Regions from separate parts of the Aquipseudomonas campi genome, predicted to be linked through region 2. Evidence: predicted binding sites of a transcription regulator. Region 2 holds the regulator's gene; each other region holds the start of a gene.
What was found. Region 2 encodes FliA, which starts transcription of late flagellar genes. Its sites were predicted from a motif close to CTAAAGTTTNNNNNNNNNNNGCCGNTAA; they were not measured.

Region 1: a site for FliA is predicted at 1,716-1,743, ahead of HNE05_RS11540 (methyl-accepting chemotaxis protein). Genes of this name have one in related genera too.
Region 3: a site for FliA is predicted at 1,428-1,455, ahead of HNE05_RS17410 (methyl-accepting chemotaxis protein). Genes of this name have one in related genera too.
Region 4: a site for FliA is predicted at 1,661-1,688, ahead of HNE05_RS04425 (methyl-accepting chemotaxis protein). Genes of this name have one in related genera too.

Annotation. Positions count from the first base shown of each region.
Region 1 is NZ_CP053697.2:2,476,842-2,479,911, forward strand. Features, by position in the region: gene HNE05_RS11540 (methyl-accepting chemotaxis protein) at 1-1,543, opposite strand, end outside; gene HNE05_RS11545 (AraC family transcriptional regulator) at 1,841-2,863, shown strand; gene HNE05_RS11550 (SDR family oxidoreductase) at 2,869-3,070, opposite strand, start outside.
Region 2 is NZ_CP053697.2:1,989,916-1,992,985, reverse strand. Features, by position in the region: gene HNE05_RS09220 (chemotaxis protein CheA) at 1-240, opposite strand, end outside; gene HNE05_RS09215 (protein phosphatase CheZ) at 270-1,055, opposite strand; gene HNE05_RS09210 (chemotaxis response regulator CheY) at 1,075-1,449, opposite strand; gene fliA (RNA polymerase sigma factor FliA) at 1,531-2,280, opposite strand; gene fleN (flagellar synthesis regulator FleN) at 2,277-3,070, opposite strand, start outside.
Region 3 is NZ_CP053697.2:3,761,488-3,764,557, reverse strand. Features, by position in the region: gene HNE05_RS17420 (serine/threonine-protein kinase) at 1-241, shown strand, start outside; gene HNE05_RS17415 (GNAT family N-acetyltransferase) at 281-736, opposite strand; gene HNE05_RS17410 (methyl-accepting chemotaxis protein) at 1,662-2,477, shown strand; gene HNE05_RS17405 (hypothetical protein) at 2,481-3,070, shown strand, end outside.
Region 4 is NZ_CP053697.2:968,794-971,863, forward strand. Features, by position in the region: gene ampE (regulatory signaling modulator protein AmpE) at 1-501, shown strand, start outside; gene HNE05_RS04420 (ROK family protein) at 763-1,653, opposite strand; gene HNE05_RS04425 (methyl-accepting chemotaxis protein) at 1,908-3,070, shown strand, end outside.

The sequences.
Region 1 (3,070 bases), 490 kb from region 2:
GGGCATGCAGGGCATGCGCGGTGGCCTCCAGCTCGCTACCCAGGTGGGCGGAGCGGGTGGTGATCTCGGCATTCTGCTCAGAAGCCATGGAGATCGTGCTGATCTGCCGTGAGACGTCCTCGGCCACTAGGTTCTGCTGCTCGGCCGCCGAGGCCATCTGCTCGGCCATCTGATGGATACGCTCGACTGCGGCGGTGATGCCGTCCAGCGCCTGCTCGGTCTCGACCACCCGGGCCACCCCGGCACGCGCCTCTTCGCTGCCCTGGCGGGCAATCTGCACCGCCTGGCCGGCCACGGTCTGCAGGCTGGCGATGATGCCCTGGATGGTCTCGGTGGACTCCTGGGTCTTCGATGCCAGCGCCCGCACTTCGTCGGCCACCACGGCGAAACCGCGGCCCTGCTCGCCGGCACGAGCCGCTTCGATGGCGGCGTTCAGTGCCAGCAGATTGGTCTGCTCGGCAATCGCCCGAATCATGTTGGCCGCCTGCTGGATCGACTGCGCCTCGCCGGCCAGCCCGGCCACCGAGGTGCTGATGTCATCCACCGTGTGCGCCAGTTTCTCCACCACCTTGCGGCTCTGCTGGGCCTGGCGGGTGCCGTCGAGCGACAGCTGGTTGACCTGACGCGCCTCCGCGGCCGTTTGCTGCACATGCACGGCAACCTGGTTGATCGAGGCCGCCATCTGCTGCATGGCGGTAGCCGCCATGTCGGTCTCGACCCGCTGCGCCTGCAGCGCCAGCTCAGCCTGGTGCACCAGCTGGCCGTTCTGCGAAGCCTGGCTGGCCGTGCGCGTGGCGTAATCACCGAGCAAGCCGAGCGCCGTACGGATCCGCGCGCCCTCGCTGAGCAGCGCCAGCTGCAGGCGCGACACCGCGCCCGTATCGTCGGTGTAGGTGCGCGCCACCAATTCGCTGGCAAAGGCCTTGGGCGCCGCCAGGGCCACCCGCAGCAGGGCCCGTTTGACGAAGCCCATGGTGGCGATGGTCTGGCCCAGCGACAGCAGGATCACCAAGGCAATCCCGAGGCCGGCATAGCCCTCGATAAACAACCAGGGCCCCAGCAGCGCACCGAGCAACGGCAGCAACAGGAAGCGCGCCAACACGCCGAGCCGTTCGCCCAGCGAACTCGCCGCACGCCCCTGGTTCAGGCGGCTGTACAGGGCACTGGCGCGGCGCACCTGATCGGCATCCGGTTTGACCCGCACCGACTCATAGCCCACCACCCGGCCCTGCTCGAGAATCGGCGTGACATAGGCGTTGACCCAGTAGTGGTCGCCATTGTGGCAGCGGTTCTTGACGATCCCCATCCAGCTCTTGCCGGCCTTGAGGTACTCCCACATCTGCGCGAAGACCTGCGCCGGCATCTCCGGGTGACGCACCAGGTTGTGCGGGCTGCCCAGCAACTGCTCACGGCTGAAACCACTGACGGCGACGAACTCGTCATTGCAGGAGGTGATCAGGCCCTTGGCATCGGTGCTGGAGATCAGGCGTTGATTGGCGGGAAAGCGGGTCTCGCGACCACTGAGTGGCATGTTGATTCGCATCGTTACTCCTGCGCGATACCGCGCGACTGCCTACCGGGACCGCACTTCGCTGCCATACTCACGGAGCGAGTCCGCGACAGCCGCGACAGGACGTCTGTGTTCCCCACAGGCCGTGAGGCTTGGAGGTTGCCGCCGGGCGCCTTGACCCAGCGAAGTGCACTGGATTGTAAAAATGCCCCCCGCTCCCCGCTTAGCTTTAGCCGCCAGGCACTTTTCATTTCATGACTAAGGCTTTATAAGCTAACCGCCTGTCCAAGCCACGCGGCCAACCAAGAGCCGCCCCGAGAGCGCCCCATCATGACTGCCCAAGCCCGTTCCGCCGTTTTGACCAACTACCTCGAAGTTGCTCGCCAGTACGGCCTGAACACCCATGCCCTGATGTCCAAAGCCGGCCTGAGCCAGTCCGTACTCAACGACCCCGAGCAGCGCATTCCGGTAGAAGCGGCCATCCGCCTGATGGAAGACTCCGCCCGCGAAAGCGCTTGCGAGACCCTCGGTCTGCGCATGGCCGAACTGCGTCAGCTGTCCGACTTCGGCGAAGTCAGCCTGCTGCTCAGCCACCAGCACAGCCTGCGTGATGCCTTGCAGGTGATCGTGCAATACCGCCACCTGCTCAACGATTCGCTGGCCATTCATATTGAGGACGCCGGCAAGGCGGTGATCATTCGCGAGGAAGTGGTTAGCGAATACCCCACCCACAGTCGCCAGGCCATCGAACTGGCTATCGGCGTGATGCACCGCTTCTGCGCGGCCCTGCTCGGCGCACACTGGCACCCGATCAGCATCAATTTCACCCACGAGGCCCCTGCGGATCTGTCGGTACATCGACGCATATTTGGCTGTCAGCTGGAGTTCGGCAGCGAGTTCAACGGCATTGTCTGCTCTTCGGCCAACCTGGATACCACCAACCCGCTGGCCAACGCCGCCATGGCCCGCCATGCACAGCGCTACCTGGACTCGCTGCAGGATGCCAGCGAGCACTCACTGGCACTGGATGTGCGCAAGGCCATCTACCTGCTGCTGCCCATGGGGCGGGCCACCATCGAACAGATCGCCCAGGCCCAGGGCATGAACGTGCGCACCCTGCAACGGCGCCTGGAGGAGGAAGGCGGCATCACCTTCAGCGAGCTGATCAACAGCGTGCGCCGCGAGCTGGTGATCCGCTACATGGAAAACCCCGGCTACTCGCTGGCGCGCATCGCCGACATGCTCGGCTACTCGCTGCCGAGTTCCTTCACCCGCTGGTTCATCTCGCAGTTCGGCATGCCGCCAGCCACCTGGCGCAGCGAGCACAATATCGTCCCGCGCAAGCACAGCTGAGCCGACTAGGCGGAAGGTCGCCTGGCCGATAAGCCGACGCGCCTGGCCATCAAGCGATCCAGCAGGCGGGTCGGCAACCAGCGCGCCAGGTGCCACAACGGATGCAGGGGATAGCGCGCCTTCGGCCGCGGCGCTTCGATGGCGCGCAAAATGGCCTGGCTGACCAGCGCCGGCGCGGCGCCCCGCTCGGCATTCGCCGCCATCATC
Region 2 (3,070 bases):
ACCCTTGCGCAGGATGTCGAAGACGTTTTCCGCGATGTGGCAGCACTCCACCAGCTCGTTCAGCTGAAGGAAACCTGCGCCCCCTTTGACCGTGTGAAAACCGCGGAAAATAGCATTGAGCAGATCCGTATCATCCGGTCGGCTTTCCAGCTCGACCAGCTGTTCGGACAGCAACTCAAGAATTTCGCCGGCCTCAACCAGGAAGTCCTGGAGGATTTCTTCATCGGCGTCGAAGCTCATCGGTGCGCTCCAAAGGCTCTGTTAGAGCCTTAAAATCCCAGGCTGGACAGCAGATCATCGACATCGTCCTGATTGGATGCGACGTCCTCACGCTTATCGGCATGAATCTGCGGACCTTCACCCCGGGAAGGCTCTTTTTGTTGTTCTTGCTCGGCGCGTAGCGCCTCGTGGTCATGCTGGATACCAGCAAACCGATCGACATGGCTGGCCATCAACACCAGCTTCAGCAGATTTCCTTCAACCTCGGTGACCAGTTGCGTCACGCGCTTGATCACTTGGCCGGTCAGGTCCTGATAGTCCTGCGCCAGCAAAATGTCGTTCAGGTAACCGGAGAGCTTCTGGCTGTCACGCTCGCTGTGAGCGAGGAACAGTTCGATACGTTTAGCCAACTCGCGGAAGGCATCGGCGCCCAGCTCGCGGCGCATGAACTTGCCCCAGTCGGCGCTGAGACTCTGCGCCTCGTCACCCAGGCCATTGACCAGCGGCGCGCTCTGCTCGACCAGATCCATGGTGCGGTTGGCCGCTTTCTCGGTCATCGTCACTACATAGGAGAGCCGTTCAGTAGCATCACTGATCTGCGAGATTTCCTGAGCGTGGGGATTACCGGGATCGATCTGAAAATTGACGATGGCGTTGTGCAATTCCCGCGTCAGCCGGCCAACTTCCTGATACAGGCCACGGTCGCGGGTCTGGTTGAGTTCGTGAATGAGTTGTACGGCTTCGCCAAAACGGCCTTTTTCCAGGCTGTCGACAAGTTGCGTTGCATGCATCTTCAGGGTCGATTCAAGCTCGCCCAGGGAGTCATCGTGTGCCATAGCGCCCTCGTGGCGAACATCAGCCATTAACCCGCTCGAAGATCTTTTCGATCTTCTCCTTCAGCACCTGAGCCGTGAACGGCTTGACCACGTAGCCATTCACCCCGGCCTGCGCGGCCTCGATGATCTGGTCACGCTTGGCCTCGGCCGTCACCATCAGCACCGGCAGGGTTTTCAGGCGATCGTCGGCACGCACCGCGCGCAACAGGTCGATGCCGGTCATGCCGGGCATGTTCCAGTCGGTCACCAGAAAGTCGAAGCTGCCACTCTGCAGCATCGGCAATGCGGTCACCCCGTCATCCGCCTCGGCGGTATTGGTAAATCCCAAATCACGCAAGAGGTTCTTGATGATCCGTCGCATCGTCGAGAAGTCATCAACGATGAGGATTTTCATGTTCTTGTCCAAGTCGACCTCCGTACAGTCTTAAACGTCACCGGCCCCCGGAGACGCCGCAATCATGAAACCGGTAGCCCTTCAGCTGGCCCGCCACTCACCCAGACGCGCACGCAAACGTGCGGCGCACTGGCTGTGCAGTTGACTGACACGGGACTCACTGACTCCCAGGACCTCACCGATTTCCTTGAGATTCAGTTCTTCGTCGTAGTACAGCGCCAAAACCAGGCGTTCGCGCTCCGGCAAGTTGGCGATGGCTTCAGCCAGCGCCGACTGGAAGCGCTCGTCTTCCAGCTCATGCAGGGGTTCGGTCTGGGTGCTCCCGGTGTCTTCATGCATGCCGCCATGTTCACCGTCCTGCATCAGGTCGTCGAAACTGAACAGGCGGCTGCCCAAAGTGTCGCCAAGAATGCCGTAGTAATCCTCGAGACTCAATTGGAGTTCGGCCGCAACCTCTTGATCTTTAGCGTCTCGACCCGTGCGGGCTTCAATCTTTCTGATTGCGTCGCTGACCATGCGGGTGTTGCGGTGTACCGAGCGCGGTGCCCAGTCGCCCTTGCGCACCTCGTCGAGCATGGCGCCACGGATGCGGATACCGGCGTAGGTTTCGAAACTGGCGCCCTTGCCTCCGTCATATTTCTTCGAGGCTTCGAGCAGGCCGATCATGCCGGCCTGGATCAGATCATCCACCTGAACACTGGCCGGTAGCCGTGCCAGCAGATGGTAGGCAATACGCTTGACCAGCGGCCCGTAGCGCTCAATCAGCTGGTGCTGGGAATCCTGCGCCTGCGCCTTGTTGTACATACGGAGTCCACTGGCTGCTGCTGTCATACCGCCGTTCCCGCGATCGGTTGCTGCACCAAACGTTCGACGAAAAACTCCAGATGGCCGCGCGGGTTGGCCGGTAAGGGCCACGTGTCGACTTTCTGGGCGATCGCCTTGAACGCCAGTGCGCACTTCGAGCGCGGGAAAGCTTCATAGACCGCGCGCTGCTTCTGCACGGCCTTGCGGACTGACTCGTCGTACGGCACGGCACCCACGTATTGCAGGGCCACATCGAGGAAACGGTCAGTCACTTTAGTCAGCTTAGCAAAGAGGTTGCGACCTTCCTGCGGGCTGTGGGCCATATTGGCCAGAACACGGAACCGACTCATGCCGTAATCGCGGTTGAGCAGCTTGATCAGGGCATAGGCGTCGGTGATCGAGGTCGGTTCATCGCAGACCACGACTATCACTTCCTGGGCGGCGCGAACGAAGCTGACCACGCCATCACCGATGCCGGCAGCGGTATCGATCACCAGCACGTCGAGGTTGTCGCTGATGTCGCTGAAGGCCTGGATCAGGCCGGCATGCTGCATGGGCGTCAGTTGCACCATGCTCTGCGTGCCGGAAGCGGCCGGCACCACACGAATGCCGCCGGGCCCCGGGATTAGTACGTCCTTGAGGTCGCACTCGCCGGATATCACGTCGGCCAGGGTGCGCTTGGCCGTGAGGCCAAGCAGCACATCGACGTTGGCCAGGCCGAGGTCGGCGTCCATCAGCATGACCCGACGGCCGAGATCGGCCAGCGCCAGTGACAGATTCACCGACACGTTGGTCTTGCCGACGCCACCTTTGCCGC
Region 3 (3,070 bases), 1.8 Mb from region 2:
AGCGGCACGCGCGGCGGTCAATGGCGGCAGTCGCTATGTGCCGCTGGCGCGCCTGCTCGAGACGGTGCCGCAGGGCTGGGATGGTGTGCTCGCCCGCGCGCTGGCGCCCCAGGCAGGGCGGCGTTACGAGGCGTTGTCGGAGTTGCAGTTCAACCTGCAGCAGTTGTTCGAGCAGGCTGCCGGCGCGCGGCGTGCAACGGGCTGGCTGGGACGCTGGCGGCGCTTGTGGCGCCGGCGCTGAGTGAAGCGGCCCCCAGCCTTGCGCTGGGGGCTGTGCGGCTCAGTCTTCGTCGAGGGGCAGGACGAAGTTCTTGAACTCGGTGTCTTCGCGAAAACCGATCGACTGGTAGGTCTTGTGCGCAGTATCGAAGTTGACGCTGGAGGCGACACGCATGCGCACGGCGTTGGTGCTCTTGGCCATCTGCTTGGCTGTCTGCAGCAGGCGGTCGGCGACCAGCATGCGGCGGGCGTCCTCGGCGACGAAGATGTCGTTGAGGATCCACACGCGCTTGAGCGACAGCGAGGAGAAGCTGGGGAACAGCTGGCAGTAGCCAAGCGCCCTGTCCTCGTCGTCGGCCAGGGCCAGGTAGATCACCGACTCCTTGCGGGTGAGACGGTTCTCCAGGAACTTGCGCGACGAGTCCGGCAGCGGCAGCTCGCCATAGAACTCACGGTACTTGATGAACAACGGGGTCAGCAGGTCCAGGTGCTCCAGGGTGGCTTGGACGATGCGCATAGCGGGCCTCGGCTTTTGTGGAGTGGCGTGGCTGGCAATGCAGATGCTGTGCCAGTGGTCAGACTTGATCCTGCCTAATGCAACTGGAAAGCGCAATCCAAGCAAACGTTTGATTTAACTCGGCTTGCCCCGCAGAAGGTCGGCGGGCGCTGTTTGCAGCACTTTCCAGGCTGGGCCGCTCGCTCTCGTCCTTGAGGTTGACTGCGCAGTGCAGGCGACGATCAACACTGCGCCTCAGGTACAGCAAACGGTGGGCGCGCGGTGCTCTAGCTGAGGCTTGCTAGGTCTCCGTTGAAGAGGTCGTCGTGGCAAGCGTTTGTCAGGCCTGCACAGGGAGCGTAGGTGAAAAAGGGCCATGGCCCCGCCTTGCTCCTGGATACCGCCGAGCGCTGCGCTCGGATCTAAGCTCTGGAGATGCGTGTGGGCAGACTCCCGTGCCGCTGCACATCTCGGCATCCCTTGCCATACTCTGTCCCGCAGCCGCCCATGCCTGCGAACAGCTGGGGCTGTCTTAGCCGGCATAAGCCGACGAGCGGCCCCTCGCGGGCATGGTTGTGAGTGGCGGAGTGATCGAATAATCGAGTAGAAATGCTGGCAGATTGCCATTTTGCTCATGGCTTTTGCCTGTGCCAAGGGATAGGCTCGGATAAAAGATTTTTGGCGCCAGTTTTGGCGTCACGACATGTCACCGTTCAAGTTTGTCTGCCAAGAGCAGATATCTAACGGTAGAGGTGCCAGCCAGACCCCGTTGCGACAAGCGCGTTGAACAAGTGTTCAGGGTGCAGGACACAGGTGGTACAGGGGCGATGTCAGGCTGGGGTGGTCGGCGGTTTCTTGCGCCGAACGTGACTGAATGCATTTGTCGAGATCATCTATGTCGTTGTCGCTCAGCGCTCCCTGCTTCTGCCTCCAGCCATTGAACAACATGGTTGGCACCCTTGCCGTTACCGGCTCCAGCGTCACGGGGGAGAGTTCCCCGTTCGGTGTGATCACCCTGGTTTTGCTATTGCTGGTCGCTGGCGTCGGCTTCTGGTTGCTGCGGGCCAAGCATGCGCGGGCGCTGGAAACCTTGCAGCAGGCCCTGGCCGACAGCGAAGCGCAACGCCGCAACATGCTGCTGCCTGAGGTGCTCGAGCAGCATCAGCAGCAGAGCCGCGAAGAACTCGATGCACTCCGGCAAACCCTGGCGCAGAGCCAGCAGCAGGCCCAGCAGGAGCTCTATGCCCTGCAGCAGGAGTCCGAGCACACCCGCCAGGCGCTGGAGCAGGAAATCGGTCAGATGCGGGGCGCGCGCCAGGTCATCCTGCAAGAGATGGCCGGCAAGATGGTGCAAATTGAAACCGCGGTGCAGGAGTTGCTGGATATCACCGCGACCATCGATCGCTGGCATGAAGGCATGAACGGCATCATGGTGCACAACAAGATCATGCAGAAACAGATCGGCGACTTTAAGGGCATCGTCGGCCAGATCGCCATTCTGTCGCTCAATGCGGCTATCGAGGCGGCACGCGCGGGTGAGTCCGGGCGTGGCTTTGCGGTGGTTGCCGACGAGGTGCGCAAGCTCTCGACCAGCGCCGAAACGCTTAACGAAGACTACCGCACCAACCTGAACAAGAACGCCCTGATCGCCACCCTGGCGTTTCAGGATGTGCAGGCCGGCGGCAATATGATCGTCACCGCCATTCATGGCGTGCAGAGCCGGATCAGCAGCCTCGGGCAGACCCTGGAAGGTGCCAACTAAGCCATGCGCACAGCCAATTACGAGCTCGATGCGACGCTGTACAAGTTGCTGCAGGTGGCGTTGGAGCAAACCCTGAAGGCCTGCGCGCCCTCCGTGCCCTGGGTCACCAGCAAGGTCGAGACGCTGGATGAGCTGCGCCATGAGCACTGCATAGTCCTGACCATTTCCTCGTTCAAGTTCAAGATCATGTGCCTGCTGCATCATTCCATGGATGCGGCCAATCGCACCTTCGTGGCAGAGGCGACCGCCACCAAGCTCGAAGACCTCGAGGAGTCGGTGTACACCGACTACCTGATGGAAATGAGCAACAGCTTCTGCGGTACGTTCAAGCGTCACTTGCAGGGCAGCTGCCCGCCGCTGGGGATGTCCACGCCGAACTTCCTGGAGAGCGCCAGCCTCAATTTCGACCACATCAAGCTTGCGCACTGTGTGCATGTGCGCGCTCAGTCAGCTAGCGGCGCCTCCTCGCTATTCGCTGCCAGCGCGCTGGTCATTGCCCGCGACGAAGGCGATTTTACCCTGCTGCCGTATCAGGATTATGCCAGCGAGATGGATAGCGCCGCCGACAGCTCAGGAGAGCTGGAACTCTTTTA
Region 4 (3,070 bases), 1.0 Mb from region 2:
CTGCATGTGGCCGAGCGCGATCTTGGGCTGGAGGCCGACAGCGAGGCCGAGCTGCTGCTGCGCGTACAGGGTTATGAGCTGTGGCAGGCCTACCAGGGTTTTTTCGCAGTGATCTTCTGGTACGCGCTGCTTGGTCCGCTGGTGCCGCTGGCTTACCGGCTGCTGGCGCTGACGGCCGAACACGCGACCCAGGCTGATCTGGCCGAGCGTGCCGGGCAGTTGCGGCATGCCCTGGACTGGCTGCCGGTGCGGGTGCTGGCCGCCAGCTTTGCCCTGGTCGGCAACTTTGCCGCGGTCAGCCGCGCCGTGTTGCATGATCTGCTGAGCTGGGAGCTGGCGGCGCAGCAGTTGCTGGTCAATGCCGGGCGCGCTGCCAGCGAGTTACCTGAGCCGCAGGCGGGTGAGCCGGGAGTCAACAGCCTGGATGAGCTGTGGCAGCTGCTGGTACGTGCAGCGATCTTCTGGTACGCCGCGTTTGCCGTATGGATTCTGTTGCTGTAACGCCCTAGAACCTGTTTACGATCTCCTGGCCGTCGGCCATACGGCGTTAAAAACAGCCTCGGAAAGTCGCTTGCGGCTAACGCGCTTCAGCGCGACCCGAAGGGCGAGTGAAACGAGTCATGCTCATTTACAGCTCGTAAACTCCGCTTCCTCGGCTGTTTGATTCGCTGACGCTCACCCTGCGGGCCAGCCTTTCGGCTGTTACTCCCTTTGGTCGTTGCGCCTTGTCTGGCTCTAGTCCAAAAGATCGTAAATAGGTTCTTACGACCACAGCCAGGCGGCGCCGCGCACGCCGCTGGAGTCGCCATGGCGGGCCGGCAGCAGGCGGGTGTTGACCTGGTCGGAGAACACATGGCGAACCAGCAGCGGTGGCACCTGTTCATACAGTGCCTGGATGTTCGACAGGCCGCCGCCGAGCACGATCACCTGTGGGTCGAGGATGTTGATCAACGAGGCCAGGCTGCGCGCCAGGTGCTCGCAATAGTGCTGTAACGCTTGTTGCGCCGCGGGCTCGCCCGCCAGCGCGGCAATGGCCAGCTGCTCGGCAGTCAGGCCCAGGTTGCTGCGGGCGGCCCAGCCGGGACCGCTGAGAAAGGTCTCGATGCAGTCATCCAGGCCGCAGTAGCAGCGTCTGGCCGGGCCATCGACCTGGTCGCGCCAGGGCAGTGCGTTATGCCCCCATTCGCCGGCAATGGCGTTCGGCCCCGCGAGCAGGCGGCCATGGATCACGACACCGCCCCCCACCCCTGTGCCAAGGATCACGCCGAATACGCTGTCGGCCCCGGCTCCCGCGCCATCGCTGGCTTCCGACAGGGCAAAACAGTCGGCATCGTTGGCCAGGCGTATCGGGCGTTGCAGCAGCTGCTCCAGGTCGCCCTGCAGATCCTGGCCAATCAGGCACACCGAGTTGGCGTTCTTGATCCGCCCATGATCCGGCGAGCGCGTACCGGGGATGCCAATGCCGACGCTGCCGATACCGCCCAGGTCATGCTCAGCTTGGCGGACCAGTTGCGCGATGGTCTGCAGGCAGGCGGCGTAATCGCCCTGCGGGGTTGGCAGGCGGCGGCGTAACCGCTCGTCTGAGCCTTCCAGGGCGATAATTTCTGTCTTGGTGCCACCCAGATCAATGCCGAAGCGAAACTGTGCGCGCATTCTTAACCTTAAGTTACAGAGGTTGAGGTCGATATCCGGTATACAGCATGCCTAGGGAAGTGCGCTTGCCTGAGTGACAGCCCCTGGCTTGAACTGTTCTCGCTCTGTTGTGTGCTGACTGCCTCGCACACAAGCGATTGTTCCCCTCAAGTCATGAACAGCTTCTACGATTCAGTTGTACCAGTACCTTGCCGTTCCATTTGCCGGTCTGCTCCCCACCGGCATACAACAATAATGGCAACAGGAGACGTTTAGTGAATAGCGTGTTGTATCCCGCCATTGCGCTGATGAACCGCATGAGCTTCGGCATGAAGTTCAGCCTGATCAGTGTGCTTTTCTTCCTGCCCATGTCGGTGACCAACTTCTATCTGGTGCGCGACTCCTACCACGAGTTCGTCGATACCCGCACGGAGTTGCAGAGCCTCGAATTGCTCAAGCAGAGCCTGAAGATGCGCCAGGAACTGGAGCGTCTGAACGACCTGTTGGAGATCAATGCCGTCCTCGGCCAGTCCGGTGAATCGGAAAAGCTGGTCGCGCAGATTCGCGCACTGGAAACCAGCATCAACAGCACGCTGGACGGCCTGCAACCGAGCAGCAGCAATGCGCAGAAGGTCGAGGAATTCAACGCCCAGCGCGATAGCATCAAGGCTGCCCTCGACGCCGTCAAACAGGAATCCTCGCAGCGCAGCAAGGCCGGTCTGGTGGTCAAGGCCCTGGATAACGCGGAAGTATTCATCAAGTTCGTGGCCAGCCAGTCCGGGCTCAGCCAGGACAGTGAACTGACCGTACGGCAGATGAGTGAGCTGATGACCAGCGTCACCCCGCCGGTGACCAAGGCCTTGAGCAAGGGCCGCGCGCTGGGGTCCTACTCCCTCGGCCAGGGCATCCTCGGCTCTTCCGACAGCACCAAGCTCGATGAGATGCTGCTGGAGCTGGAAAAGCTGCATGCCGAATACGGCTTCAAAATCCAGAACGCCTTGCAGGGCAACGCCCAGGCGCAAAAAAGCCTGACCAGCCTGGCGGAGGCCAGTCGCAATGCCCTGACCGAGGCGGGCACCCGTCTGGAAGACAGCATCCTCATGGCGGATACCCTGGATGCGCCCTGGCAGGACTTCTTCGACCAGATGACCGCCGGCATCGACAAGACCTATGTGCTCAACGATGCGGTCCTCGGCTTCCTTGATCAGGAGCTGAGCCAGCGCCTGGAAGCCAAGCGCGTGCAGATGGTGCTGCTGGTAGCGGCATTGGTCCTGGTGTTCCTGTTGATTGGCTACCTGTATGGCGGTTTCTACGTTTCCACCCGCGTCACCCTCAAGGGCTTTGGTCATACCCTGGGTCAGGTCGCCGCCGGCGACATGACGGTCAAGGTCAACGTCAAGAGCCAGGACGAGCTGGGCGAGCTGGGCCAAGTGTTCAA